DNA from 4 places in the Pseudomonas sp. X10 genome. Region 3 is predicted to be linked to each of the others. Evidence: predicted binding sites of a transcription regulator. Region 3 holds the regulator's gene; each other region holds the start of a gene.
The links. The regulator sigma-54, encoded in region 3, starts transcription at its own class of promoters, with help from an activator protein. The targets are predictions, from matches to a motif close to ANTGGCATNNANNTTGCTNT.
Positions count from the first base shown of each region.

Region 1: glnA (glutamate--ammonia ligase) is a predicted target of sigma-54. The motif match lies at 3,458-3,477, and genes of this name have one in related genera.
Region 2: ACYU03_RS08560 (CmpA/NrtA family ABC transporter substrate-binding protein) is a predicted target of sigma-54. The motif match lies at 4,019-4,038, and genes of this name have one in related genera.
Region 4: nirB (nitrite reductase large subunit NirB) is a predicted target of sigma-54. The motif match lies at 5,081-5,100, and genes of this name have one in related genera.

Region 1 covers NZ_CM142677.1:5,322,284-5,329,759, forward strand. Annotated here, with positions in the region: gene typA (translational GTPase TypA) at 1-1,659, opposite strand, end outside; gene thiI (tRNA uracil 4-sulfurtransferase ThiI) at 1,788-3,242, opposite strand; gene glnA (glutamate--ammonia ligase) at 3,575-4,981, shown strand; gene glnL (nitrogen regulation protein NR(II)) at 5,406-6,491, shown strand; gene ntrC (nitrogen regulation protein NR(I)) at 6,488-7,476, shown strand, end outside.
Region 2 covers NZ_CM142677.1:1,846,082-1,853,557, reverse strand. Annotated here, with positions in the region: gene rlmKL (bifunctional 23S rRNA (guanine(2069)-N(7))-methyltransferase RlmK/23S rRNA (guanine(2445)-N(2))-methyltransferase RlmL) at 1-2,050, opposite strand, end outside; gene rmf (ribosome modulation factor) at 2,605-2,820, shown strand; gene ACYU03_RS08565 (quinone-dependent dihydroorotate dehydrogenase) at 2,930-3,952, opposite strand; gene ACYU03_RS08560 (CmpA/NrtA family ABC transporter substrate-binding protein) at 4,080-5,294, shown strand; gene ACYU03_RS08555 (ANTAR domain-containing response regulator) at 5,307-5,882, shown strand; gene ACYU03_RS08550 (nitrate/nitrite transporter) at 6,062-7,273, shown strand; gene ACYU03_RS08545 (protein kinase domain-containing protein) at 7,281-7,476, shown strand, end outside.
Region 3 covers NZ_CM142677.1:4,561,728-4,569,203, forward strand. Annotated here, with positions in the region: gene ACYU03_RS20795 (KpsF/GutQ family sugar-phosphate isomerase) at 30-1,004, shown strand; gene ACYU03_RS20800 (KdsC family phosphatase) at 1,004-1,528, shown strand; gene lptC (LPS export ABC transporter periplasmic protein LptC) at 1,537-2,109, shown strand; gene lptA (lipopolysaccharide transport periplasmic protein LptA) at 2,096-2,620, shown strand; gene lptB (LPS export ABC transporter ATP-binding protein) at 2,621-3,346, shown strand; gene ACYU03_RS20820 (RNA polymerase factor sigma-54) at 3,528-5,021, shown strand; gene hpf (ribosome hibernation-promoting factor, HPF/YfiA family) at 5,100-5,408, shown strand; gene ptsN (PTS IIA-like nitrogen regulatory protein PtsN) at 5,421-5,885, shown strand; gene rapZ (RNase adapter RapZ) at 5,888-6,742, shown strand; gene ACYU03_RS20840 (HPr family phosphocarrier protein) at 6,763-7,035, shown strand; gene ACYU03_RS20845 (ZIP family metal transporter) at 7,091-7,476, opposite strand, start outside.
Region 4 covers NZ_CM142677.1:1,483,276-1,490,751, forward strand. Annotated here, with positions in the region: gene map (type I methionyl aminopeptidase) at 1-257, opposite strand, end outside; gene ACYU03_RS06920 (ParD-like family protein) at 254-457, opposite strand; gene ACYU03_RS06925 (molybdopterin-dependent oxidoreductase) at 905-4,957, shown strand; gene nirB (nitrite reductase large subunit NirB) at 5,258-7,476, shown strand, end outside.

The sequences.
Region 1 (7,476 bases), 760 kb from region 3:
CTCGTCCTTGCCCGAAGCACGCATGTTGTCGAGCTTCTTGCCTTTGGTCGGGTTCACGCCCAGGTCGTTGTCGCGGCTGTTCAGGCCGACGATCTGACCGTTGTAGATGTCCTGCCCGTGCTCGATGAACAGCTTGCCACGAGCCTGCAGGGTTTCCAGGGAGTAGGTCAGGGCCTTGCCGGTCTCGATCGAAACCAGTACGCCATTCTGACGGCCGGACATGTGGCCGGACTTCATGGTGTCGTAACGGTCGAAGATCGAGGTCAGGATGCCCGCACCGTTGGTCAGGGTCAGGAACTGGTTGCGGAAGCCGATCAGGCCACGGGCTGGAATGTTGTATTCCAGACGGACACGGCCCTTGCCATCCGGCGCCATGTTGGTCAGGTCGCCTTTACGCAGGCCCATTTCTTCCATGACCTTGCCCTGGGACTCTTCAGGGATGTCGATGGTGACGTTCTCGAACGGCTCCTGCTTGACACCGTCGACTTCGCGGATGATCACTTCAGGACGGCCAACAGCCATCTCGAAGCCTTCACGACGCATGGTTTCGATCAATACCGACAGGTGCAGCTCACCACGGCCGGAAACCTTGAACTTGTCAGCCGAGTCGCCTTCTTCAACGCGCAGTGCCACGTTGTACAGCAGCTCCTTGTCCAGGCGCTCCTTGATGTTGCGGCTGGTGACGAACTTGCCTTCCTTGCCGCAGAACGGCGAGTCGTTGACCTGGAAGGTCATCGAAACGGTCGGCTCATCGACGGTCAGCGGCTTCATCGCTTCGACGTGGTTGATGTCGCACAGGGTGTCGGAGATGAACAGCTCGTCGAAACCGCTGATGCAGACGATATCGCCGGCCTGGGCTTCTTCGACGTCAACGCGATGCAGGCCGTGGTGGCCCATCAGCTTCAGGATACGGCCGTTACGCTTCTTGCCGTCGGCGTCGATGGCGACAACCGGGGTGTTCGGCTTGACGCGACCGCGGGCGATACGGCCAACGCCGATCACACCCAGGAAGCTGTTGTAGTCCAGTGCAGAGATCTGCATCTGGAACGGACCGTCACGGTCAACGGCAGGCGCTGGTACGTTGTCGATGATCGACTGGTACAGCGGGGTCATGTCTTCGGCCATGTCGGTGTGGTCCAGACCAGCAATGCCGTTCAGGGCCGAGGCGTAGACGACTTGGAAGTCCAGCTGCTCGTCAGTGGCGCCAAGGTTGTCGAACAGGTCGAAGATCTGGTCCAGGACCCAGTCAGGACGCGCACCCGGACGGTCGACCTTGTTGATTACCACGATCGGCTTCAAGCCGGCCTCGAAGGCCTTCTTGGTCACGAAACGGGTTTGCGGCATAGGGCCATCTTGAGCGTCGACCAGCAGCAGCACCGAGTCGACCATCGACATTACACGCTCAACCTCGCCACCGAAGTCGGCGTGGCCGGGGGTGTCGACGATGTTGATGTGGTAGCCGTTCCAGTTGATGGCGGTGTTTTTCGCCAGAATGGTAATGCCGCGCTCTTTTTCCTGGTCGTTGGAGTCCATCACGCGCTCGTCGTTGAGCTCGTTACGTTCCAGGGTGCCGGATTGACGCAGGAGTTTATCAACCAGGGTGGTCTTGCCATGGTCAACGTGGGCAATGATGGCGATGTTACGCAGATTTTCGATCACAAGTGTATCTCGATCAGAGGATTCGGGTTGCCGCCCAGTCTAGGCGGCCAATATGAATGAATGGTGCTCAGTGGGCCGGATGGTCGGGAGGGCGATGGCGGATACTGCCGCCATACAGCCCCGGCGTCTTATGTCGGACGATAAACACGCACATTGGCATGTCCCTCACTGAGCAGGTGATGCGCATGCAGGCGACTCATGACGCCCTTGTCGCAATACAGCAGGTACTGCCGGTTGGCATCCAGGTGCTTGAAGCGGCTGTTGATCGCATAGAACGGCAGCGCCTGGACCTCGATGCCTTCGAGCGCCAGCGGCTCGTCTTCCTGGGCATCGGGGTGACGGATGTCGAGGACGATCTGCCCCGGCAGGGCCTCGCGCACTTCCTCGACTTCGACGTCCTGGCCCAGCTCATCGATGACATTGTCGATCGAGATGAAGCGGGCCCGTTCCAGGGCGCGCTCGAGCACCGCCATGTCGAACTGCTGCTCCTCATGGGCGACCCGGTGCGGCTTGGCGCAGGTGGTCGGGTTCACCGAAATCACGCCGCAATACTCGGGCATGTGCTTGGCGAACTCGGCGGTGCCGATCTTGTAGGCGGTGTCGATGATGTCCTGCTTGTGGCTGGCCAGCAGCGGACGCAGCACCAGCTTGTCGGTGGCCTGGTCGATCACCGCCAGGTTCGGCAGCGTCTGGCTGGAAACCTGGGAAATCGCCTCGCCGGTGACCAGGGCGTCGATCTCCAGGCGCTCGGCGATCTTGGCCGAGGCGCGCAGCATCATGCGCTTGAGGGTCACGCCCATGTAGCTGTTGTCGACCTTGCCGAGGATCTCACCGACCACTTCCTCGAAGGGCACGCTGATGAACAGCACACGCTGGCTGCTGCCGAATTTCTTCCACAGGTAGTGCGCGACTTCCATCACGCCCAGCTCATGGGCGCGGCCACCAAGATTAAAGAAGCAGAAGTGGGTCATCAGGCCTCGGCGCATCATCTGATAGGCCGCAACGGTGGAGTCGAAGCCACCGGACATCAGTACCAGGGTCTGCTCCAGCGCGCCCAGCGGATAGCCGCCAATGCCCGGATGGCGGGTGTGCACCACATAGAGGCGTTGGTCGCGCACCTCGATGCGCACCTCGACCTCAGGATTGCGCAGGTCGATACCGGCGGCACCGCACTGCTGGCGCAGTTGGCTACCGACATAACGGTCGACGTCCATCGAGGTGAAATCGTGGTGACCGCCGCGCTTGCAGCGCACGGCGAAGCGCTTGCCCGCCAACAGGTGGCCGAAGTGTTCCTTGCACTTGGCGACGATGTCGTCGAAGTCGCCCAGTGGGTACTCCTCGACCTGCAGGAAATGCGCGATGCCCGGCATGCACGTCAGGCGGTCGATCATCTCGCGCAGGACCTTCTCGTCCGAGGCACGGGTGACCACCTCGAGATTGTCCCAGACACCATCGACCACGAGCTCCGGATCCAGGTCCTTGAGCACGACGCGGATATTCTTGGCCAGCTGGCGGATAAAACGCTTGCGCACCGGCCGGCTCTTGATGGTGATTTCTGGGAAGACTTTGACGATTAGTTTCATGGAAAACAGCGCGCGAAGGGCCTGCCGAAAAAGAAGGGCGCGAATTATAGCGGAAATTGCTCAAGCTTTGAGCAGCTTTTGTACAGAAGGTTGCTTTGCACCAAATTAGTGCGCAATCTTGTGCAGGCGCCTCTTATAAGTGCAGCAAAAGCGCTTGCAGCGCCTGCATCCCCCTGAAAACGCCTGAGATTGGGGCAAACTCGCCAATTTCGGGCACTGGCATGCAATTTGCTCTCTTGTGAGGCAGGTAAGCTTGGCCGAGTATGCGCGCCCGGCGACACCCTTTTTCCAGGGCAGCGGCCAACCGCGCTCTTGACCATCCGGAGGACACCATGTCGAAGTCGGTTCAGCTCATCAAAGATCATGACGTAAAGTGGATTGATCTGCGTTTCACGGACACCAAAGGCAAGCAGCAACACGTCACCATGCCAGCTCGCGACGCGCTGGAAGATGAGTTCTTCGAAGCCGGTAAGATGTTCGACGGTTCCTCCATCGAAGGTTGGAAAGGCATCGAAGCCTCCGACATGATCCTTCTGCCGGACGACGACTCCGCCGTCCTGGACCCGTTCACCGAAGAGCCGACCCTGATCCTGGTCTGCGACGTGATCGAACCGTCCACCATGCAAGGCTACGACCGCGACCCACGCGCCATCGCCAAGCGTGCCGAGGAATACCTGAAGTCCACCGGTATCGGTGACACCGTATTCGTCGGTCCCGAGCCTGAGTTCTTCATCTTCGACGAAGTGAAGTTCAAGTCCGATATCTCCGGCTCGATGTTCAAGATCAACTCCGAGCAAGGCTCCTGGATGACCGATGGCGACATCGAAGGCGGCAACAAGGGCCACCGTCCGGCCGTCAAGGGTGGCTACTTCCCGGTCCCACCGGTCGACCACGACCACGAAATCCGTACCGCCATGTGCAACGCCATGGAAGAGATGGGCCTGGTCGTCGAAGTCCACCACCACGAAGTGGCTACCGCTGGCCAGAACGAAATCGGCGTGAAGTTCAACACCCTGGTCAAGAAGGCTGACGAAGTACAGACCCTCAAGTACTGCGTACACAACGTGGCCGATGCCTATGGCAAGACCGCGACCTTCATGCCCAAGCCCCTGTACGGCGACAACGGCTCCGGCATGCATGTGCACATGTCGATCTCCAAGGAAGGCAAGAACACCTTCGCTGGTGAAGGTTATGCCGGCCTGTCCGACACCGCCCTGTACTTCATCGGCGGCATCATCAAGCACGGCAAGGCCCTGAACGGCTTCACCAACCCTTCGACCAACTCCTACAAGCGTCTGGTTCCAGGTTTCGAAGCTCCGGTCATGCTGGCTTACTCCGCCCGTAACCGTTCGGCCTCGATCCGTATTCCATACGTTTCCAGCCCGAAAGCCCGCCGTATCGAAGCGCGCTTCCCGGACCCGGCTGCCAACCCGTACTTGTGCTTCGCCGCACTGCTGATGGCCGGCCTGGACGGCATCCAGAACAAGATCCACCCAGGCGATGCCGCCGACAAGAACCTGTACGACCTGCCGCCTGAAGAGGCCAAGGAAATCCCACAGGTTTGCGGTAGCCTGAAGGAAGCCCTGGAAGAACTGGACAAGGGCCGTGCGTTCCTGACCAAGGGTGGCGTGTTCTCCGACGACTTCATCAACGCTTACATCGAGCTGAAGTCGGAAGAAGAAATCAAAGTCCGTACCTTCGTACACCCGCTGGAATACGACCTGTACTACAGCGTCTGATGCATTGACGCCTGGCGTCAGCGGCATCCTCCCAAAATGGCCTCCTTCGTGAGGCCATTTTTTTCACCCCTACGCAGACAGCCCTCTCGAATGAGGCGCTACGCCCTCTCCTCCGGACACCGTCCCGGGATTGACTCCGCCCTACCAGACAACTACGCGGAAAAACCTGGAGCACCCTATGCTCTATATTGGTGCGCACGACGCCCGAGCGGGCTAATCCACTCCCCACTTTGGCTCACAAAAGTTGGAATTCCAGGCGTTTATAGCCCTGATCCGCGCAATTACAGGTCTTTATCCGGAAATCCCGCTTCTTTTCGGAGCCTTGGTTTGTTTTTTGCATTTTCTTCGTATCAGCGGATTACCAGCGCGCCCGCCCCTGGCCCAGCCAGAGGCGCCATGAGCCAAAAGAGGTCAACAACGCCTTATGACCATCAGCGATGCACTGCACCGTCTGCTCCTGGACAACCTGACCACTGCCACCATCCTGCTCAATGCCGAACTGCGCCTCGAGTACATGAATCCGGCAGCGGAAATGCTCTTGGCCATCAGTGGCCAGCGTAGCCATGGACAATTCATCAGTGAGCTGTTCACCGAATCGGCCGAGGCGCTCAACTCCTTGCGCCAGGCCGTGGAACAGGCACACCCGTTCACCAAGCGCGAGGCACAGCTGACATCGCTGAGCGGCCAGAACCTCACCGTCGACTATGCCGTCACGCCCATCCTCAACCAGGGCCAGACCCTGTTGTTGCTGGAGGTGCATCCGCGTGACCGACTGCTGCGCATCACCAAGGAAGAAGCCCAGCTGTCGAAGCAGGAGACCACCAAGATGCTGGTGCGCGGTCTCGCCCACGAGATCAAGAACCCCCTCGGTGGCATCCGTGGCGCCGCCCAGTTGCTGTCGCGGGAACTGCCCGCTGACGAGCTGCGCGACTACACCAACGTGATCATCGAGGAGGCCGACCGCCTGCGTAACCTGGTCGACCGCATGCTCGGCTCGAACAAGCTGCCATCGCTGGCCATGACCAATATCCATGAAGTGCTGGAGCGGGTCTGCAGCCTGGTCGAGGCGGAAAGCCAGGGCCTTATCACCATAGTGCGCGACTACGACCCAAGCCTGCCCGATGTGCTGATCGACCGCGAACAGATGATCCAGGCCGTACTCAACATCGTGCGCAACGCCATGCAAGCCATCAGCGGCCAGAACGAGCTGCGCCTGGGTCGCATCACCCTACGCAGCCGGGCCATGCGCCAGTTCACCATCGGCCACACTCGCCATCGCCTGGTGGCGCGGGTCGAGATCGCCGACAACGGCCCGGGCATTCCGGCAGAACTCCAGGACACCCTCTTCTACCCCATGGTCAGCGGTCGCCCGGACGGTACCGGGTTGGGCCTGGCTATCACCCAGAACATCATCAGCCAGCACCAGGGCCTGATCGAGTGTGACAGCCATCCTGGACACACCAACTTCTCGATCTTCCTGCCACTGGAACAAGGAGCCACTGCCTCATGAGCCGAAGTGAAACTGTCTGGATCGTCGACGATGATCGCTCCATCCGCTGGGTCCTGGAAAAGGCCCTGCAACAGGAGGGCATGACCACCCAGAGCTTCGACAGCGCCGATGGCGTCATGGGCCGCCTGGCACGACAGCAACCTGATGTGATCATCTCCGACATCCGCATGCCAGGTACCAGCGGCCTGGACCTGCTGGCGCAGATCCGCGAACAGCATCCGCGCCTGCCGGTGATCATCATGACCGCCCATTCGGACCTGGACAGTGCCGTGGCCTCCTACCAGGGAGGCGCCTTCGAGTACCTGCCCAAGCCCTTCGACGTGGACGAAGCCGTATCGCTGGTCAAGCGCGCCAACCAGCATGCCCAAGAGCAGCAAGGCCTGGATGCTCCACCCAGCCTGGCCCGTACCCCGGAGATCATCGGTGAAGCGCCGGCGATGCAGGAGGTGTTTCGGGCCATCGGCCGCCTCAGCCACTCCAATATTACCGTGCTGATCAACGGCGAGTCCGGCACTGGCAAGGAGCTGGTCGCCCATGCCCTACACCGCCACAGCCCTCGAGCTGCCTCGCCGTTCATCGCCCTGAACATGGCGGCAATCCCCAAGGACCTGATGGAGTCCGAGCTGTTCGGCCATGAGAAAGGCGCCTTCACCGGCGCAGCCAACCTGCGCCGAGGCCGTTTCGAGCAGGCTGACGGCGGCACCCTCTTCCTTGACGAGATCGGCGACATGCCCGCTGACACCCAAACCCGCCTGCTGCGGGTTTTGGCCGATGGCGAGTTCTACCGCGTTGGCGGCCACGTGCCAGTGAAAGTCGACGTACGCATCATCGCCGCCACCCACCAGAATCTGGAAACCCTGGTGCAGGCCGGCAAGTTCCGTGAAGACCTGTTCCACCGCCTGAACGTGATCCGCATCCACATTCCACGCCTGGCCGACCGTCGCGAAGACATCCCGGCTCTGGCCCGCCACTTCCTTGGCCGCGC
Region 2 (7,476 bases), 2.7 Mb from region 3:
AGTACAACACCCCACCAGGTGCCAGGCGTGCCATGGCAAGGTCGAGCAGCTCGACATGGTCGCGCTGGACGTCGAACACGCCTTCCATACGCTTGGAATTGGAGAAGGTGGGCGGGTCGATGAAGATCAGCTCGTAACTCTCGCGGCAGTCCTGCAGCCATGCCATCACATCGCCCTGCTCCAGGCGGTTCTTGTCGGAGAAGCCGTTGAGCGCCAAGTTGCGCCGTGCCCAATCCAGGTAGGTCTTCGACAGGTCGACGCTGGTAGTGGTGCGAGCACCGCCCTTGGCCGCGTGCACACTGGCCGTGGCGGTGTAGCAGAACAGGTTGAGGAAACGCTTGCCCGCCGCCTCGCGCTGAATGCGCAGGCGCATGGGCCGGTGATCGAGGAACAAGCCGGTGTCCAGATAGTCGGTGAGGTTGACCAGCAGCTTGACGCCACCTTCGTTGACCTCAAGGAACTGCCCTTGGCTACCCTGGCGTTCATACTGGCGGGTACCGCTCTGGCGTTCGCGGCGCTTGAGCACCACGCGGTTCTGATCAATGCCCAGGGCCTGGGGGATCGCCGCCAAGGCATCGAACAGGCGTGCCTGGGCCTTTTCCGGATCCACTGAGCGTGGCGCGGCGTATTCCTGCACATGCACCCAGTCTTCGTAGAGATCGACCGCCAGGGCGTACTCGGGCATGTCGGCATCGTACAAGCGGTAGCAACTGACCTGCTCGCGCCTGGCCCACTTGCCCAACTGCTTGAGGTTCTTCTGCAGGCGGTTGGCAAACATCTGCGCACCTTCGCTCAGGCGTGCCGGCTCGCTGGCCACTGCCGCAGGACGCGGGGCTTGCTCGGTATCGCGCTCGGGCTGACGGCGCTCGCCGGTGACGAACTGGTCGGGGCTGACCTTGATCAGCAGCAGTTTGCAGGGCAGTGCGCCGTTCCAAAAGGCGTACTGCTTGTGGCTACGGATGCCCATGCGCTTGCCCAGCTCGGGCGCGCCGGTGAATACCGCGGCCTCCCAGTTCAGGCAGGCCTGGCGCAGGCGTTCGCCGAGATTCTGGTAGAGGTAGAGCAGGCTGGCTTCATCGCCCAGACGCTCGCCATAGGGTGGGTTGCAGATCACCAGGCCCTTCTGGTTCTGGTCCGGACGCGGCTCGAAGGTGCCGACCTCACCTTGGTAGATCTTCACCCAGTCACCCAGGCCGGCCCGCTCGACGTTATTGCGGCCAGGCTGGATCAGGCGCGGGTCGGCTTCATAACCGCGAATCCACAGCGGTGGTTTGGCCAGGCCCGCCTGTGCCCGGGCCAGGGCTTCGTCATGCACTTTGCGCCACAACGCCGGCACGTGCCCGAGCCAGACGCTGAAGCCCCAGCGCTCACGCTTGAGGTTGGGAGCGATATCGGCGGCGATCATCGCCGCTTCCACCAGGAAAGTGCCCACACCACACATGGGGTCGGCCAGGGCACCGCCCTCAGCGGCGATCCGTGGCCAGCCGGCGCGGATCAGCACCGCTGCCGCCAGGTTTTCCTTCAGCGGCGCAGCGCCTTGCTGCAGGCGGTAACCACGCTGATGCAGGCTGTGTCCGGACAGGTCCAGGGAGAGGATCGCTTCGCCACGGTCCAGGCGCAGGTGCACACGCAGGTCCGGGTTGAGCTTGTCCACCGAGGGGCGCTGGCCGTCGCGGTTGCGCAGTTTGTCGACAATGGCGTCCTTGACTTTCAAGGCACCGAAATGAGTGTTGTCGATGCCCGAGCCGTGGCCACTGAACTCCACCGCCAGCGTGCCATCGGCCGCCAGGTGGTCCTGCCAGTCGACATCATGCACACCGTCATACAGATCGTCGGCATTCTTCATGTTGAAGCGCTTGAGCACCAGCAGTACCCGGTTGCCCAGGCGCGACCAAAGGCACAGCCGGTAGGCGGTTTCCATGTCGGCCGAGCCACGAATGGCGGAGGTGTGTTCACGCACCTCCTCAAGGCCGAGGCCGCGGGCTTCTTCAGCGAGCAGGCCTTCCAGGCCCTTGGGGCAGGTGAGGTAGAGTTCGAAACGATCCGACATGAGCAATCCAGAGCCTTGGGCATATTAGAGTGACAGGGCAACGCATCGCCCTGCCGATGTTTGCTCGCATGCCCTTCCAACAGGCGTACGAGTGGCATCCCTGGCTTTCCAGGCATGCCGGGCCGCCCGATCGATCCGCCCTTTTTTGCACATGGCAAAGAGGCTTTGATCACCGAGCAGAATGAAAATTTCCAGCGGCAAGGGCGCCAATGTGACCCTTCGTCGCATTACTGCTTGTTACTGCCTTCATCCGGCGCCATGGCCAAATGACTGCAAACCTTGAGTAAACCCTGATCATAGCGGGGTTTGGATCAAACCGAGTTGCGACTCATTTATTTACTTATCCTTTGACCCGCACAAAGGTTACGTCCTTATGACAAAACGATCATTCACACTGTGACCTGCATTGGTTAGAACTCGTATCAGGTTGTCACCGCAACGGGGCAACACATCCGCTCGCCACGCCGGCAGCGAGCGAACACCGGCAGAACGATTCTGCCCGGCCTCCAGGAGGCCGACGGGACATTACAGTCAACAAGTGAGGGCAACACCCTATGAGAAGACTTAAGCGTGATCCGTTGGAAAGAGCATATTCACGTGGCTACCAATATGGGGTCACCGGCAAATCCCGCGAGCTTTGCCCTTTTAATCTACCGTCTGTTCGCCAGGCATGGATCAATGGCTGGCGCGAAGGACGCGGCGACAACTGGGACGGTATGACCGGCACCGCGGGCATTCATAGACTCAACGAAAATCACGCCGTTGGCTGAACGAGGATCTGATTCCAGTCACCATGCACGCCCCATCCGGGCGGCGGGCTGAGGCCCAGGGGCCCCTTCAGGGGGCCCTTTTTTTATGCCCGGTTCTTGTACCCGGCGCTCAACGAGGCATGGCGGCGATGGCGTCGACCGCCTCACGAATCAGCGCCGGCCCCTTGTAGATGAAGCCCGAGTAGATCTGCACCAGGCTGGCACCGGCGGCGATCTTCTGCGCCGCATGACGGCCCTCGGTGATCCCGCCTGCCGCGATGATCGGCAGCTTGCCAGCCAGTTCGCCAGCCAGCACCTTGACCGTGTGGGTGCTCTTCTCGAGCACCGGCGCGCCCGACAGACCGCCCGCCTCGTCACCATGCAACAACCCCTCGACACCTTCGCGGCCCAAGGTAGTGTTGGTGGCGATCACCGCGTCCATTCCCGACTCTAGCAATGCCGAGGCTACCAAGGCGGTTTCCTCGTCAGTCATATCCGGGGCGATCTTGATGGCCAGAGGCACACGCTTGCCATGCTCGGTGGCCAGTTGTTCGCGACGGACCGCCAGGGCATCGAGCAGTTGCTTGAGCGAGTCACCGAACTGCAGGCTGCGCAGGCCCGGTGTGTTGGGCGAGCTGACGTTGACCGTGACGTAGCTGGCCTGGTCGTAGACCTTCTCCAGGCAGATCAGGTAGTCGTCCACCGCGCGCTCGACCGGGGTGTCGAAGTTCTTGCCGATGTTGATACCAAGGATGCCTTCGTAACGGGCCGCACGCACCCGCGCCAGCAGATGGTCGACGCCCAGGTTGTTGAAACCCATGCGATTGATGATCGCCTCGGCCTCAGGCAAGCGGAACAGCCGAGGCTTGGGATTGCCCGGCTGGGGACGCGGCGTCACGGTACCGATCTCGACGAAGCCGAACCCCAGTTGGGCGAAACCGTCGATGGCCGCGCCGTTCTTGTCCAGACCTGCGGCCAGGCCGACCGGGTTGGCGAAGTTCAAGCCCATGACCGTGACCGGCAGAGCGGCAGGCCGCTTGCACAGCACGCCGTTCAGACCGAGGCGGCCACCGGCGCCGATCAGGTCCAGGGACAGGTCGTGGGAGGTTTCCGGGGAAAGCTTGAACAGCAACTGGCGGGCCAGGGTATACATGGGCGGGCAAGACTCGACGTGAGTGAGGGGGCGATTATAGCCATCGCGCCGCCTCGGCGACAGGGCCTTGGCATATGGGTTGCTACGTCCTTGCTACATAGCCTATCCAGCACAGGCGAGGACATTCGTGAATACAGCACCCCCGGCAATGCCACTGGCCTGGGTCAACGGCAGCGACGCGCCGGAGAAACCCACCCTGAACATCGGCTTCATGGCCCTTACCGACTGCGCCTCGGTAGTGGTTGCTGCCACCCAGGGCTTCGCCCAACCCTATGGACTGACCCTGAACCTCAAGCGCCAGGGCTCCTGGGCCGGTCTGCGCGACAAGCTGGTCAGCGGCGAGCTGGATGCCGCCCATAGCCTCTACGGCCTGATCTATGCCGTACACCTGGGCATCGGCGGTGTGCCCGCTACCGACATGGCCGTGCTCATGGGCCTGAACCAGAACGCCCAGGCCATCAACCTGTCGCCAGCCCTGCAACGCAAGGGTGTGACCAACCCCGAGGCACTGGCGCGCCTGGCGCACCAGAATGGCACACGCCTGACCTTCGCCCAGACCTTCCCCACCGGTACCCACGCCATGTGGTTGTACTACTGGCTGGCCAGCCAGGGCATCCATCCTCTGCACGATGTCGACAGCGTGGTGGTGCCACCGGCTCAAATGGTCGCTCACTTGCAGGCCGGGCGCATCGATGGCTTCTGCGTCGGCGAGCCCTGGGCGGCCGACGCCGTGGCCCAGGGCCAGGGCTTCACCCTGGCCACCAGCCAGTCGATCTGGCCGGACCACCCGGAAAAGGTCCTGGGTTGTGCCCGCGCCTTCGTCGAACAGTACCCCAACAGCGCACGGGCGCTGGTCATGGCGATCCTCGCGGCCAGCCGTTTCATTGAGCAGAGCCAGGAAAACCGCCGCAGCACCGCCCATCTGCTAAGCGGCACAGCCTACCTCGACACCCCTGCAAGCAGCATTGAACCACGCCTGCTGGGTGACTATCAGGACGGCCTGGGCAATCGCTGGCAGGATCGCCATGCCCTGCGCTTCCATGACCAGGGCCGGGCGAACCTGCCCTACCTGTCCGACGGTATGTGGTTCATGACCCAGTTCCGCCGCTGGGGCCTGCTGCGCGAAGACCCCGACTACCTCGGCGTTGCCCGCCAAGTCCAGCAACTGGCCCTGTACCGAGAGGCCGCCAGCGCCCTTGACGTACCCTGCGCCGACCTGCCCATGCGCAGCAGTTTGCTGATCGACGGCAGCCGCTGGGATGGCAGCGACCCTCATGGTTATGCGCGCAGCTTCCGTCTGCACGCCCTGAATGACCAGCCGACCGCCCGTGTCGGCCTTTGAGAGGGCATGAGCATGCTGCGCATCCTGCTGATCGACGACACGGAAAAGAAGGTCGGCCGCCTCAAGGCAGCGTTAAGGGAGGCAGGCTTCGAAGTCATTGAGGCCGACGGGCTGACCATCGACCTGCCGGCTTGCGTCGAAACGGTGCGTCCGGACGTGATCCTGATCGATACCGAGTCACCGGACCGTGACGTGATGGAACAGGTGGTGTTGGTCAGCCGCGACCGACCACGGCCTATCGTGCTGTTCACCGACGAACATGACCCTGGGGTGATGCGCCAGGCGATCCAGGCCGGAGTCAGTGCCTACATCATCGAAGGCATCCAGGCCTCACGCCTGCAACCGATCCTCGACGTGGCCATGGCCCGTTTCGAGAGCGACCAGGCGCTCAAGGCCCAACTGCAGGCACGTGACCAGCAACTGGCCGAGCGCAAACGCATCGAGCAGGCCAAGGGGTTGCTGATGAAGATGAAGGATTGCAACGAAGAGCAGGCCTACACCTTGATGCGCCGCCAGGCCATGAGCCGGCAGCAGAAGCTGGTCCAAGTGGCCGAACAGATCATCGCCATGCACGACTTGCTCGGTTGATCAACAACTGGCCCGACTCTTGCTGTTGATTCGCTACAGGTAGCCAACGGCGGTTGCCCCCATCACGACAAAGACGTCGCTCGCCCTCCCACACCCGTGGGCCGGGCAGCGGCGTTTTTTCGTTCCGGCCCTGCGAAAGACAGGGCGTGACTTCCGTTGCATGCTGAGCGAGGTGTTCGATGAGTACGAGCTTCTGGAAATCCGGCCATGTGCCCACCCTGTTTGCCGCCTTCCTGTATTTCGACCTGAGCTTCATGGTCTGGTACCTGCTCGGCCCCTTGGCAGTGCAGATCGCCAGCGATCTGCAGTTGACCACCCAACAACGGGGCCTGATGGTCGCCACGCCGATCCTGGCTGGCGCTATCCTGCGCTTCGTCATGGGCCTGCTGGTCGATCGCCTGTCACCCAAGACCGCCGGCCTGATCGGCCAGGTGATCGTGATCGTCGCGCTGTTCTGTGCCTGGCACCTGGGTATCCATACGTATGAGCAAGCCCTGCTGCTGGGAGTGTTCCTCGGTGTTGCCGGGGCGTCGTTCGCCGTGTCCCTGCCCCTGGCATCGCAATGGTATCCACCACAGCACCAGGGCAAGGCCATGGGTATCGCCGGTGCCGGCAACTCCGGGACCGTATTCGCCGCCCTGCTGGCTCCTGCGCTGGCGGCAGGCTTTGGTTGGAGCAATGTATTCGGCTTCGCCCTGATCCCGCTGTCGCTGACTCTGGTGCTGTTCGCCCTGCTGGCTCGCAACGCTCCCCAGCGCCCCAGCCCCAAGGCCATGGCCGACTACCTCAAGGCCCTCGGCGACCGTGACAGCTGGTGGTTCATGTTTTTCTACAGCGTGACCTTCGGCGGCTTCATCGGCCTGGCCAGCGCCCTGCCCGGCTACTTCAGCGACCAGTACGGCCTGAACCCGGTCACCGCCGGCTACTACACCGCCGCCTGCGTCTTCGCCGGCAGCCTGATGCGTCCTCTCGGCGGTGCCCTGGCCGACCGCTTCGGTGGCATCCGCACCCTACTGGCGATGTACAGCGTTGCGGCCATCTGCATCGCCGCAGTCGGCTTCAACCTGCCCAGCGCGGCGGCGGCCCTGGCCTTGTTCGTCAGTGCCATGCTTGGCCTGGGCGCCGGCAATGGCGCAGTGTTCCAGTTGGTGCCACAGCGCTTCCGCCAGGAAATCGGCGTGATGACCGGCCTGATCGGCATGGCCGGCGGCATTGGCGGCTTCCTGCTGGCAGCCGGGCTGGGCACCATCAAGCAGCACACCGGTGACTACCAGATGGGCCTGTGGCTGTTCGCCAGCCTTGGTCTGCTGGCCTGGTTCGGCCTGCATGGGGTCAAGCAGCGCTGGCGCACCACCTGGGGCTCGGCAGCCGTGACGGCGGCGCGGGTCTGAGCCCCCCATGAGCCTGCAGCTGAGCTTCGCCCAAGCCAGCGCTACCGGGCCGCGCGCGGAGAACCAGGACGCTCTGCGCCTGGTCACTCCGGCGCCGGAGCTGGCCGCCACCAAGGGCTACCTGTTCGCCCTCGCCGACGGTGTCAGTCAATGTGCCGATGGCGGGCTCGCAGCACGGGCCAGCCTGCAGGCGCTGGCCCTGG
Region 3 (7,476 bases):
CGCCTTTCATCAGGCATTCCGTTTTCGACATGAGCCAATCCAGCGAGCTGATCCAATCCGCCCAGCGCACCTTGCGCCTGGAGCTCAAGGCCATAGAAGACCTGCTGGCCCGTATCGATGCCAGCTTCGTCAAAGCCTGCGAACTGATCCTGGCCAGCAAGGGACGGGTAGTCGTGCTTGGCATGGGCAAGTCGGGGCATATCGGCAACAAGATCGCCGCCACCCTGGCCAGCACCGGCACTCCAGCCTTCTTTGTCCATCCGGCCGAGGCCAGCCATGGCGACATGGGCATGATCACCCGCGATGACGTCATCCTGGCCCTGTCCAACTCCGGCAGCACCGCCGAGATCATCACCCTGCTGCCGCTGATCAAGCGCCTGGGCATCCAACTGATCAGCCTCACCGGCAACCCGGACTCACCATTGGCCCATGCCGCCGAGGTCAACCTCGATGCACGTGTAGCCCAGGAGGCCTGCCCCCTGAACCTGGCGCCGACCTCCTCGACCACTGCAGCTCTGGCGCTGGGCGACGCCCTGGCCATCGCCCTGCTCGAGGCCCGGGGCTTCACTGCCGAGGACTTCGCCTTTTCGCATCCCGGAGGCGCTCTTGGCCGTCGCCTGCTGCTGAAAGTCGAGAATGTCATGCACTCCGGCGACGCTCTGCCCCAGGTGCAACGCGGCACCCTGCTCAAGGACGCTCTCCTTGAAATGTCTCGCAAAGGTTTAGGAATGACCGTCATCACCGAAACCGACGGACGGCTGGCTGGCATCTTCACGGATGGCGACCTGCGCCGCAGCCTGGACCGCAACATCAACGTACATAAAACCCGTATCGAAGAAGCGATGACCGTTCACGGCAAGACCGCACGCGCCGATATGCTCGCCGCCGAGGCCCTGAAGATCATGGAAGACCATAAGATCAACGCGCTGGTGGTGGTCGACAAGGATGACCGCCCGATTGGCGCCTTGAACATGCACGACTTGCTGCGCGCCGGAGTGATGTGATGAACGACGAACTGATGCAACGCGGCAAGCCGATCAGGCTGGCCGTCTTCGATGTCGATGGCGTGCTGACCGACGGACGCCTGTATTTCCTCGAGGACGGCAGCGAATTCAAGACTTTCAACACCCTCGACGGCCAGGGCATCAAGATGCTGATGGCCTCCGGCGTGACCACGGCAATCATCAGCGGGCGCAAGACCCCAGTGGTCGAACGCCGGGCGAAGAACCTCGGCATCCCCCACCTGTACCAAGGCCGCGAGGATAAACTGGTGGTGCTGGACGGACTTCTCGCTCAACTCGATCTAAGCTATGAACAAGTCGCCTACCTCGGCGACGACCTGCCGGACCTGCCAGTCATCCGCCGGGTAGGCTTGGGCATGGCCGTGGCCAATGCCGCCTCATTCGTCCGCCAACATGCCCACGGCGTCACCCAGGCACGTGGCGGCGAGGGTGCCGCACGTGAATTCTGCGAGCTGATCCTGCAGGCCCAGGGCAACCTGGATGCCGCCAACGCCAACTACCTGTAGAGCCATACATGTTCAGCAAGAAAATCCGCAACATCGCGCTGTTCAGCGTGATCGCCGCCTTGCTGGCGGCGGTCGGCTACTGGAACATCAGCCCTGAGAGCTTCCTCGACAAGCCGGTGGCTCAGGTCGACGAGAGCGCCATCGACTACTACGCGATCAATGCCCACAGCCTGCAGTTCCTGCCCGATGGCAAACTGCAATACGAGATGACCGCCGACAAAGTGGAACACCTCAAGGCCAGCGAAGTCACCCTGGTGACCAAGCCCGACCTGCACCTCTACCGTGGCACGCAGTTCCCCTGGCACGTCCAAAGCGAACGCGCCGAGGTCAATCCGGACGGCACCGAGGTAGAGCTGATCGATTCGGTCCGGGTAGCCCGCACCGATGAAAAACAGCGTGACACCATCATCACCACAACCCGCATGACCGTATTCCCGCAGAAGCAATATGCGCAAACCGAGCAAGCCGTTAGAATCGACGGCGCCGGTGGCACGACCACAGGCACAGGAATGAAAGCGTATTTGAAAGACGGCAGGATGGACCTGCTGTCCAACGTAAGAGGACAGTATGAGGCTCGTTAAAACCCTCCCCCTTTTGCTCAGCCTGAGCGCAGCACTGGGAAGCGCGAACGCCTGGGCCCTGCCGACCGACCGTGACCAACCTATTCGCATCCAGGCCGACGACGCTCACCTGGATGACAAGAAGGGCGTTGCCACCTACAAGGGCGACGTCATCATCACCCAGGGCTCGATGATGATCAAAGGCAACACCGTGACCATCACCCGTGCTGCCAATGGTGACATCGACGTAGTCACCTCCGTGGGCAACCTGGCCTATTTCGAGCAGCAACAGAGCGCCGCCAAGCCGGACAAGATGAAGGGATGGGCCGTCACCATCCAGTACCAGTCGCAAAAAGACCTGGTGGTGCTGACTGACCGCGCCAAGGTGGAAAACGAAGGCAACACCACCGAAGGCGAGAAAATCGTCTACAACACCCAGACCCAGGTGGCGACCGCCGGCCGTGGCAGCAACGTGACTACGCCACGCCAGCGCATCGACATGGTGATCCAGCCGAAGAAGAAGGCCGAGTAAATGGCAACCCTCAAAGCCCAGCACCTGGCCAAGAGCTACAAAAGCCGGCAAGTCGTCCGCGATGTCAGCCTGTCTATCGACAGCGGCCAGATCGTCGGCCTGCTCGGCCCCAACGGCGCCGGCAAGACCACCTGCTTCTACATGATTGTCGGCCTGGTCCAGGCCGACCAGGGTCGTGTACTGATCGACAACCTGGACGTCAGCCACCAACCGATGCACGGCCGCGCTCGTGCCGGCATCGGCTACCTCCCCCAGGAAGCCTCGATCTTCCGCAAACTCTCGGTGGCTGACAATATCATGGCCATTCTCGAGACCCGCAAGGACCTCGACCGCGAAGGACGGCGCAAGGAGCTGGAAGGCCTGCTCCAGGAGTTCCACATCAGCCACATCCGTGACAACCTGGGCATGAGCCTCTCGGGCGGCGAACGGCGCCGCGTCGAGATCGCCCGTGCCTTGGCGACCGCGCCGAAGTTCATCCTGCTCGACGAACCCTTCGCCGGGGTCGACCCGATCTCTGTCGGCGACATCAAGCAGATCATCCACCACCTCAAGGCCAAGGGCATCGGCGTACTGATCACCGACCACAACGTCCGCGAGACCCTGGATATCTGCGAGACCGCCTATATCGTCAACGATGGCCAACTGATCGCCGAAGGCGATGCTGAGACCATCCTGGCCAACGATCTGGTCAAGGAGGTTTACCTGGGCCACGAGTTCCGTCTCTAGACCCTGGGTATCTGGCGCTGCCCGAGCACTGACAACTCTGCCTGATAATGGCTTAATTGTTACAGTGCTCTAGGCAAACGCTACAATTTCAGGCATATAATTTGCTTAAAATTGGCGCCTCGGCGCCCCTGTGTAGTGGATGGCGCATGTGCGCCGGCGAATAAGGTGTTAAGCCCCTGCCATGAAACCATCGCTCGTCCTAAAAATGGGCCAGCAACTGACGATGACCCCGCAGTTGCAACAGGCCATCCGTCTGCTTCAGCTCTCGACCCTGGACCTTCAGCAGGAAATCCAGGAAGCGCTGGAGTCCAATCCGATGCTCGAACGTCAGGAAGACGGCGAGGACTTCGACAACAGCGACCCGATGGCCGACAACGCCGAGAACAAGCCGACTGCCGAAGCCCAGGACAACAACTTCCAGGAAAGCACCCCTAGCGCCGAAAACCTCGAAGAAGGCGAATGGGGCGAGCGCATCCCCAACGAACTCCCCGTCGACACGGCCTGGGAAGACATTTACCAGACCAGCGCCAGCAGCCTGCCCAGCAACGACGATGACGAGTGGGACTTCACCACCCGTACCTCCGTCGGAGAAAGCCTGCAGAGCCACCTGCTCTGGCAGTTGAACCTGGCGCCCATGTCCGACACCGACCGACTGATCGCAGTGACCCTGATTGACTGCATCAACGCCCAGGGCTATTTGGAAGAGTCCCTTGAGGAAGTCTGCGCCTCCTTCGATCCTGAGCTGGACATCGAGCTCGATGAAGTCGAAGCGGTGCTGCACCGTATCCAGCAGTTCGAACCTGCGGGCATTGGCGCACGCAACCTGAGTGAATGCCTCCTGTTACAACTGCGCCAGTTGCCCGCCAACGCGCCCTGGATGGCCGAGGCCCAGCGCCTGGTCAGCGACTATATCGACCTGCTCGGCAGCCGCGACTACAGCCAGCTCATGCGCCGCATGAAGCTCAAGGAAGACGAACTGCGCCAGGTCATTGAACTGGTACAGAGCCTCAATCCGCGTCCAGGCTCGCAGATCGAATCCAGCGAACCTGAGTACGTGGTGCCTGACGTCATTGTGCGCAAGGACAACGAGCGCTGGTTGGTGGAGCTGAACCAGGAGGCGGTCCCACGGCTGCGGGTCAACCCACAATACGCTGGCTTCGTCCGGCGTGCAGACACCAGCGCCGACAATACCTTCATGCGCAACCAGCTCCAGGAAGCGCGCTGGTTCATCAAGAGCCTGCAGAGCCGCAACGAAACCCTGATGAAGGTCGCCACACAGATCGTCGAGCACCAGCGAGGCTTCCTCGACCATGGCGACGAAGCGATGAAACCGTTGGTCCTGCATGACATTGCCGAGGCCGTGGGCATGCATGAGTCAACCATTTCCCGGGTCACTACCCAGAAATACATGCACACTCCGCGCGGCATCTACGAGCTGAAGTACTTTTTCTCCAGCCACGTGAGCACCGCCGAAGGCGGCGAATGCTCGTCCACGGCGATCCGCGCGATCATCAAAAAACTGGTTGCGGCGGAAAATCAGAAAAAGCCATTGAGTGACAGCAAGATCGCTGGTTTACTGGAGGCACAAGGCATCCAGGTAGCCCGTCGCACCGTCGCCAAGTATCGCGAGTCCCTCGGTATCGCACCGTCGAGCGAGCGCAAGCGACTGATGTAGCCCCCGGATGTGCCACAGCAGTTCAGTGGCAGGTGCAATACCTGCCTCTTTATGCACGGGCAACAAAGGAGAAGCTGTATGCAAGTCAACATCAGTGGACAGCATGTAGAAGTCACCCCACCGCTGCGCGAGTATGTCGAGCAGAAGCTGAAACGGCTGGAGGGTCACTTCGACAAGATCACCAACGGGACGGTCATCATGAAGGTCGAGAAGTTGCAGCAGAAGGTCGAAGCGACCCTGCAGATTCCCGGCGGTGAAGTGGTTGCCAACGCGGAACACGAAGACATGTATGCAGCGATCGACGCCCTGACCGACAAGCTCGACCGCCAACTGAAAAAACACAAGGAAAAACAGCAAAGCCTGCTGCAAGGTGCAGCCGCCCGCTGATCCCTCTCATCCATGATCCTACTTGAAACCATCCTGACCCCCGGCCGTTCGCTCGCGAACGTGCCGGGCGGCAGTAAAAAGCGCGTACTCCAGGAAACCGCCACCCTGATCGCCCGGGAAGTGCCAGAACTGGAGATGGAAGACATCTTCGAGAAACTGGTCGCCCGCGAGAAACTGGGCTCCACCGGCTTCGGCAATGGCATTGCCATTCCCCACTGCCGCCTCGAAGCATGCACCTCACCGGTCAGCGCCCTGATTCAACTGGCCACCCCCATCGACTATGATGCCATCGACGGTGCGCCGGTCGACCTGCTGTTCGTGCTGCTGGTCCCCGAAGCCGCTACCGACGCCCATCTGGAACTGCTGCGCCAGATCGCCAGCATGCTCGATCGCAAGGAGGTTCGGGATCGACTGCGGGCCGCAAACAGCAGCGAGGCCCTGTACCAGGTTGTCCTGGACGCACAGAACGAGCACTGAGCATGCGCCTGATCATCGTCAGCGGCCGGTCTGGCTCCGGCAAGAGTACCGCCCTCGACGTGCTGGAGGACAACGGCTACTACTGCATCGACAACCTGCCAGCGGGCTTACTGCCACAGCTGGCGGAAAATGCACTGATCAATACCGAGCTGCTGCAGCCGAAAGTCGCGGTATCCATCGACGCACGCAACCTGCCCAGCCACCTGTCGCGCTTTCCTGAGCTGTTGGAGGAGGCCCGTAGCCGTCATATCCAGTGCGATGTGTTGTACTTGGATGCCGACGAGGAAACCCTCCTCAAGCGCTTCTCTGAAACTCGCCGCCGCCACCCGCTGACCAACTCGAACCGTTCGCTTGCCGAGGCTATCCGCGTCGAAAGCGAACTGCTCGGACCGATCGCCGACCTGGCCGACCTGAAGATCGACACCACCCGCCTGAACCTCTATCAGTTGCGTGACTCGATCAAGCTGCGCCTGCTCAACCAACCTGAGCCCGGTACGGCCTTCCTGGTCGAATCCTTCGGTTTCAAGCGCGGCATGCCAGTCGATGCCGACCTGGTGTTCGACGTACGCTGCCTGCCCAACCCGTACTGGAAGCCTGAGCTACGCGAGCATTCCGGCCTGGAGCAGCCCGTTATCGATTACCTGGCAGCCCAGCCGGATGTGGAGGATATGTTCCAGGACATATCCACCTACCTGCTCAAGTGGTTGCCCCGCTTTGCCGCCAGCAACCGCGCGTACGTAACCATTGCCATCGGCTGCACTGGCGGGCACCATCGCTCGGTGTACCTGACCGAGCGTCTCGGTCAACTGCTGCAGCAATCCCTGAAAAACGTCCAGGTCCGCCATCGCGACCTCTAGCCCAAGGACCCGCCCCTACAATGCCCGCCCGTGAAATCACCATCATCAACAAGCTGGGGCTGCATGCCCGGGCGGCGGCAAAGTTCGTCGGCGTTGCCGGGCGCTTCCCTTGCCAGGTCAAGGTGGGTCGCGCACCGGACAAACTGGTCGACGGCAAGAGCATCATGGCCGTGATGATGCTCGCCGCTGGAAAGGGCACCCAGGTACACCTGCACACCGAAGGCGAGCAGGACGATGCAGCGCTGAACGCGCTGGTCGAGCTGATCAACAACAGGTTCGACGAGGGCGAATGACCCCACCGAAAAGACAAAGGGCGCCGAATGGCGCCCTTTGTCTTGCAGCGAAAGCTCACGACATCGCCGTGTCCATCACCATCATCAAACAGAAGCCAACGCACAAGCCAAGACTGGCCAAGCGGTGATGGCCATTGCTGCGTGACTCCGGGATGATCTCCTGGGTCACCACCAGCAACATCGCCCCCGCCGCGCAGGCCAGGCCCAATGGCAACAGCAATTCGGCAATATTCACCAGCCAGGCACAGATCACTGCCGCCAGCGGCTCGACCAAGCCAGAGGCTGCCCCGATCAGGAAGGCCTTGAACCGTGGCATCCCTGCGCCTGCCAGCACCAAGGCAATGACCAGGCCTTCAGGTACATCCTGCAAGGCAATGCCCATCGCCAGGCTGTCGGCGTCGGGCATACCACCGCCCGCCGAGACGCCAATAGCCATGCCCT
Region 4 (7,476 bases), 2.6 Mb from region 3:
TCGGCGTTGGGCATGCCGTGGCAGACTACGTGATCGACAGAGGTGTTCAGGGCATAGGGGAAGCCGTACTGGCCCTTGCTCGCCGGGCGTGCCTTGAGGGCTTCGACGATGAAGGCCTCGGCGCGGTCGTTGATCTGCATCGTGGTCACGCCGGGACGAATGAAGCTGTCGAGGTCGGCGAACACCTGGGCGAGCAGTTGCCCGGCACGGCGCATCAGCGCCAGTTGGTCTGCATCCTTGATGATGACCTGGCTCATTGGATCAGCGCCTTGAGGTTGGCCTGTTCGTGGCGCAGCAGTTGGCGCAGCAGTTCCTGGTAGTTGGCCTCGGGGTGCAGCTCGGCGAGCATGCCGATGCGGATCCAGTATTCGGCCTGGGCATTGATCGAGCGCGACAGGGCGGCGCTGGCGACGCGCAGGTCTTCGTGGAGCGTGTCGGAGATCTTGACGATACCCATGGGGTTCCTCGTTAGTATATGAAACGTATATGAATCATATCTTCATTGCTCGGTAATGTGCCACCCGTTGGTGCGCTGCTCACCATGTCGGTGCGTGTCGAGTGGGGTCTTACGGCCAACACAGAACCTGTAGGAGCGGGCTTGCCCGCGATGCGTCGGTACAGCCAGCACGATGACTTCATCCCTGATCTCGGGCAAGCCCGCTCCTACGGCTCCGGCGTTGGCCGCAGAAATCGAGGTATGCAGAGCTGGCACCGACGGTGCGTCACGATTTCGATGCTGCACCTATGACCCACAGCTGGCCTGACTTTTGCTCATCTCCAGCCATACGGGCCGTCAACGCGGATGGCCCTACCGTTCACGACAAAGGCGCCGTGTTGCCCCGCTTGCCCATGCAAGCCGGGGCAGCCGGCGCCTTTTTCGTTCGTGCAGGCAGGAGGTTGGCCGATGAGCAGCAGCGAGGTGCGCAGCGTTTGCCCGTATTGCGGGGTAGGGTGCGGCATCGTCATGACCGTGGAGGGCCAGCGGGTCAGCAAGATCAGCGGCGACAAGCAGCACCCGAGCAATTTCGGCCGCCTGTGCACCAAGGGCATGACTGCACACCTGCCGCTCAGCGCCGCCGGGCGCATGAGCCACGCGTTCCAGCGCCAGCAGCGGCGCCAGGACCCGGTGCAGTCGAGCATGGACAGTGCCATCGACCAGGCTGCCCGGCGCCTTCGCGGCATCATCGATGAACACGGCGCCGATGCTGTGGCGCTCTACGTCTCCGGGCAGATGTCGCTGGAGGCCCAATACCTGGCCAACAAACTGGCCAAAGGCTTCATCCGCACCCGCCATATCGAATCCAACTCACGCCTGTGCATGGCCAGCGCCGGCAGCGGCTACAAGTTGTCGTTGGGCGCCGATGGGCCACCAGGCAGCTACCAGGATTTCGAGCACGCCGAGGTGTTTTTCGTGATTGGCGCGAACATGGCCGACTGTCACCCGATCCTCTTCCTGCGCATGCTCGACCGGGTCAAGGCCGGCGCCCGATTGATCGTCGTAGACCCCCGGCGCAGCGCCACCGCAGACAAGGCCGACCTGTTCCTGCAACTGCGCCCTGGTAGCGACTTGGCACTGCTCAACGGCTTGCTTCACCTGCTGCACGCGCAGGGTCGTACCGATGCCGACTTCATCGCCCGGCACACCGAAGGCTGGGAGGCGATGCCGGACTTTCTCGAAGACTACACCCCTGAGCGAGTCGCCGAACTGACCGGGTTGGCCGAGGCCGATATCCGTCAGGCTGCCGAATGGATCGGCGCCGCCAAAGACTGGATGAGCTGCTGGACCATGGGCCTGAACCAGAGCATCCATGGCACCTGGCATACCAATGCGCTGTGCAACCTGCACCTGGCCACCGGCGCCATCTGCCGCCCGGGCAGCGGGCCGTTTTCGCTGACTGGCCAACCCAACGCCATGGGCGGTCGCGAGATGGGCTACATGGGGCCGGGCTTGCCAGGGCAGCGCTCGGCGCTGGTCGACGCTGACCGCGCCTTCGTCGAACAGCAATGGGGACTGGAAGAAGGCAGCCTGCGCAGCGAGGGTGGAGAGGGCACGGTGGCGCTGTTCGAGCAGATGGCCACGGGTGAGGTCAAGGCCTGCTGGATCATCTGCAGCAACCCGGTGGCCAGCGTCGCCAACCGCCAGCAGGTGATCGACGGTCTGCAAAAGGCCGAGCTGGTGATCACCCAGGACGCCTTCCTCGACACTGAGACCAACCGCTACGCCGATATCCTCCTGCCGGCCGCACTCTGGGCTGAAGGCGAGGGCGTGATGATCAATAGCGAGCGCAACCTGACCCTGATGCCCCAGGCGGTTGAGCCGCCCGGCGAGAGTCTGCCCGACTGGCAGATCATCGCCCGTATCGCCTGTGCCATGGGCTACGCCGAGGCGTTCAGCTATGCCAGTGCCGAGGCGGTGTTCGATGAGATCCGTCGCTTCTGGAACCCGGCCACCGGCTATGACTTGCGCGGCATCGATTACGCTGGCCTGCGCCAGAAGCCCCGACAGTGGCCCAGCGCGCCCGGGCGTGAGGATGACCGTAGCCCGTTGCGTTATCACAACGACGGCAGCAGCCAGACGCTGCTACGCGATGCCGAAGGCCGCCAGCCGACCCTGGCCTTCCCCACACCCAGTGGCCGCGGGCGCTTCTTTCCGCGCCCCTGGATGCCCCCGCCCGAGCTACCGGACGACGAGTTTCCGCTGGTCCTCAACACGGGCCGCGTACAGCACCAATGGCACACCCTGACCAAGACCGGCAAGGTGCCGTCGCTGAACAAACTCGAGCCTGGCCCCTTCGTCGAACTGCACCCCGAGGACGCCAACCGCCTGGGCATCGCCGACAAGGACCAGGTGGCGATCCGTTCGCGCCGTGGCCAGGCGGTGTTGCCGGCGCGAGTGAGCACGCGTGTGCTGCCGGGGAACTGCTTCGCCCCGTTCCACTGGAACGATGTCTATGGCGAGCAACTGGCGATCAATGCCGTGACCTGCGACGCGGTGGACCCTCTGTCACTGCAACCGGCCTTCAAGTGCTGCGCCGTGGCCCTGAGTCGGGTCAGTGGCGAGCGTATCGAAACCCTGGAACTGCCCCCTGAGCCGACTTCGGAGCGTGCCGCCATGCCGACCGCCACCCTGTCCCGCCTGCTGGGCCTGGACACACTGCCAGCTCCTGTCCTGGCCGAGGAAGAACAACATTACCTGCAAGGCTTCCTGCTGGGCTTGGGCCAGCAGCAAGCCCGTGCCGAAGGTGTGCCGTGCCTGCCTGCCAATGCGCCGCTGGCGCCAGCCCGCCGCCTGTTCATCGATGGCCTGCTGGCCGGCCTGCTCGCTCAGCCTGCGCCGCTGAGCGAAGCCGTACCGGCACTGCCCACTTCCACGCCTCGGCATCGCATTCTCTGGGCCTCGCAGACCGGCAACGGCGAAACCCTGGCCGAGCGTTGCGCGCAGCATCTGCGCGAATCCGGCTTGGAGGTGGAGCTCAGTTGCATGGACGCGGTCAGCCCGGGCCAGTTGCAAGGCGCCGCCAGCCTGCTGCTGATCGCCAGCACCTTTGGCGACGGTGACGCGCCGGACAGCGGTGCGGCGTTCTGGCAGGCCCTGCAAGGCGACGAGGCGGGCCATTGTGCGGACTTGCCCTATGCGGTGCTGGCCTTGGGCGACTCCAGCTACGACCAGTTCTGTGGTTTCGGTCGCAAGCTCGACCAGCGCCTCGCCGAGCTGGGCGGGCAGCGCCTGCTGGCGCGGGTCGACTGCGAGCCGGACTACGACGATACCTTTGCCCAGTGGCTGAAAGCCCTGGTGCCCACCCTTGGCCAGGCTCCGGCGTTGCAGGCCGCGTCGGCTCCGGCCAGTGCCGAGGCCTACAGCAAGCAACAACCCTGGCACGCGCCACTGCTGGAAAACCGTCTGCTCAATGGCCCAGGCGCGAGCAAGGAAACTCGGCAACTGGTGTTCGACCTCGATGGCAGCGGCTTCAGCTACCAGGCGGGCGACGCCCTGGGCGTCTGGCCGCGTAACTGTCCGGCACTGGTGGAAGAGCTGCTCGGCCTGATGCAGTTGGACGGCCAGGCCCCGGTCGAACTCAAGAGCCTGCCCAGCATGCCCCTGGCCACGGCGCTGGAGGAGCATCTGGAAATTGCCCGCATCACGGCGCGGCAGCTCGAGGTCCTGAGCCAGCATCCCCAGGCCGGGGATCTGCGTCGCCTGCTGCAACCCGAGCACAAGGCCGAACTCAAGGATTGGCTGTGGGGACGGCAACTGGCCGATCTGCTGCGTGAGTTCCCCCAGGCGTTGCCGCTGGCCACTTGGTTGGACTTGCTCAAGCCCTTGCAGCCGCGGCTTTACTCGATCAGCTCCAGCCCCACCGCACACCCGGGCCAGGTGCACCTGACTGTCTCCACCGTGCGCTACGGCCAGCGCAAGGGCGTGTGCTCGACCTTCCTCGCCGACCGTGCCGGGTCGCTGCGTGTAGCGATTTTCCCGCAGGTATCGAAGCACTTTCGCCTGCCCGAGGACGACAGTGTGCCGGTGATCATGGTCGGCCCCGGTACCGGTGTCGCGCCTTTCCGTGCCTTCCTCGAAGAGCGTGAGGCGCGTGGCGCGGGCGGGCGCAATTGGCTGTTCTTCGGCGAACAGCGCGAAGCCACCGACTTCTACTACCGCGAGCAGTTACTGGCCTGGCAGGCCAGCGGTCATTTGCGTCTGGATACCGCGTTTTCTCGGGACCAGGCGGAAAAGATCTATGTTCAGCAGCGCATGCTGGAGCAGGGCGCGCAGCTCTGGCAGTGGCTGGAGGAAGGGGCGTACTTCTACGTCTGCGGCGATGCCCAGCGCATGGCACGGGATGTCGATACCGCGTTGCGCCAAGTAGTGGCCGAGCACGGCGGCATGAGCGCGGAGGCGGCTGCGGCCTATGTCGAGGATTTGGGCAAGAACAAGCGCTACCGACGCGATGTGTATTGAGTGCCCCATGACGGGGAGTGCTGCACCAGCTTGGGTCGGGTAAACCTCCCTGGCGTGCGTCGTAGCGGTAGCGTGCTGCGGTTCGGCGCCCGGTAGGGTGGGGCGCTGACGCTTCCAAAGGGTTTTGGCACGTTACCTGCTTTTAACGTTTCACAAAGGCTCCGCTGGTCAACGTCGATCGGCACAAGGGCCCACACACTGATGAACACCAGGCAAAGGCGCCTGGAGCTTCGGCTCCAGGCGCCTTTTTTTGTGTCTTTGCTGCGGGCTGGCACCGCACACCGTGATTGAGGATCGGCTATGAACGCAACAGCGAAGGGCTCACACCGGGAGCAACTGGTCATTGTCGGCAACGGCATGGTCGGCCATCACTGCGTCGAGCAATTGGTCGAGCGCGGCGCCCTGGCGCGCTTCGAGCTGCGGGTGTTCGGCGAGGAACGACAACGCGCCTATGACCGGGTCCATCTGTCGGAGTACTTTGCCGGCAGCGATGCCGAGACCCTGGCCTTGTGCGAGCCAGGTTTCTACGAGCGCCACGGTGTACACCTGCATCTGGGCGAGACGGTGCTGGAGATCGACCGCGAGCGCCGCGAACTGGTCACCAGCGAAGGCCGTTATGCCTACGATCAACTGATCCTGGCCACTGGCTCCTATCCCTTCGTCCCGCCGATCGAGGGCTCCAGCGGCACCGCTCGCCTGGTCTACCGTACCCTCGACGACCTCGATGCCATTCGGGCGGCGGCGGCCGATGCCCGGCGCGGCGTGGTGGTGGGGGGCGGCCTGCTCGGCCTGGAGGCGGCCAATGCCCTGAAGTCGCTCGGCCTGGAAGCACACGTGGTCGAGTTCGCGCCACGGCTGATGCCGGTACAACTGGATGGCGAGGGTGGGGCGGCCTTGCGCGCGCAGATCGAAGCCCTCGGCGTGGGCGTGCATCTGTCGCGTGCCACCCAGTCCATCAGCGCCGGAGAAGACTACCGCTACCGCATGAACTTCGACGGTGGCGAGCATCTGGAGACCGACTTGATCGTGTTCTCTGCCGGCATCCGCCCACAGGATGCCCTGGGACGCAGCAGTGGTCTGGAGATCGCGCCCCGGGGCGGGGTGGTGATCGACAGCGAGTGCCGCAGCAGCGACCCGCGCATCTTCGCCATTGGCGAATGCGCCTCGTGGAACGGCAGCGTGTTCGGCTTGGTGGCGCCGGGCTACAGCATGGCCCGCAACCTGGCTGCGTTGCTCGCCGGCGAGACGGCGCAACCCTTCGCTGGCGCCGACATGTCGACCAAGCTCAAGCTGCTTGGTGTCGACGTCGGCTCCATTGGCGACGCCCATGGCGCCACGCCGGGCTCGCGCAGCTACCGTTTTATCGATGAAGCCAATTCGGCCTATCGTCGCCTGGTGGTCGATGCCAGCGGCAAGCGTGTGCTTGGCGCAGTGCTGGTCGGTGACAACAGCTATTACGATGCCTTGCTGCAGTACGCGCAGAACGGCATCGCCCTGCCGGCCGACCCAGCATCGCTGATCCTGCCCCAAGGCGGTGGCGCGCCAGCGCTGGGCGCCGATGCGCTGCCCGACAGCGCGACCATCTGTTCCTGCCACAACGTCAGCAAGGGTGCGGTTTGCGCCGCCATCGACAGCGGTTGTGGCGACCTCGCCGCGGTCAAGGGCTGCACCAAGGCCGCCACCGGCTGCGGAGGCTGCGCGGCGCTGCTCAAGCAGGTCTTCGAGCATGAACTGACCGCCCGCGGCGTCACCGTCGACAAGAGCCTGTGCGAGCACTTCGCCTATACCCGCCAGGAGCTCTATGCCCTGGTGCGGGTCGAAGGCATCCAGAGTTTTGCCGAACTGCTTGCCCGCCACGGCAAGGGGCTCGTCGGCTGCGACATCTGCAAGCCCACCGTCGGCTCCATCCTCGCCTCCTGCTGGAACCAGCCGATCATGGACCCAGCCCTGGTACCGCTGCAGGACACCAACGACACCTTCATGGCCAACATGCAGAAGAACGGCACCTACTCGGTAGTGCCGCGTATTCCCGGGGGCGAGATCACCCCGGAGAAGCTGATCGTGATCGGCCAGGTGGCGAAGAAATACGACCTCTACACCAAGATCACCGGTGGCCAGCGCATCGACCTGTTCGGTGCCCAGTTGCACGAGTTACCGTTGATCTGGGGCGAACTGATCGCCGCTGGCTTCGAGACCGGCCACGCCTATGGCAAGTCGACCCGCACGGTGAAGTCCTGCGTCGGCAGCACCTGGTGCCGCTATGGCGTGCAGGACAGCGTCGGCATGGCCCTGGTCCTGGAAGAGCGCTACAAGGGCCTGCGCGCACCGCACAAGCTCAAGTTCGCCGTCTCTGGCTGCACCCGCGAATGCGCCGAGGCGCAGAGCAAGGACATCGGCGTGATCGCCACCGAGAAGGGCTGGAACCTGTACATCTGCGGCAACGGCGGCATGCGCCCACGCCATGCCGAGCTGTTCGCCACCGATCTGGACGACGACAGCCTGGTCCGTATCATCGACCG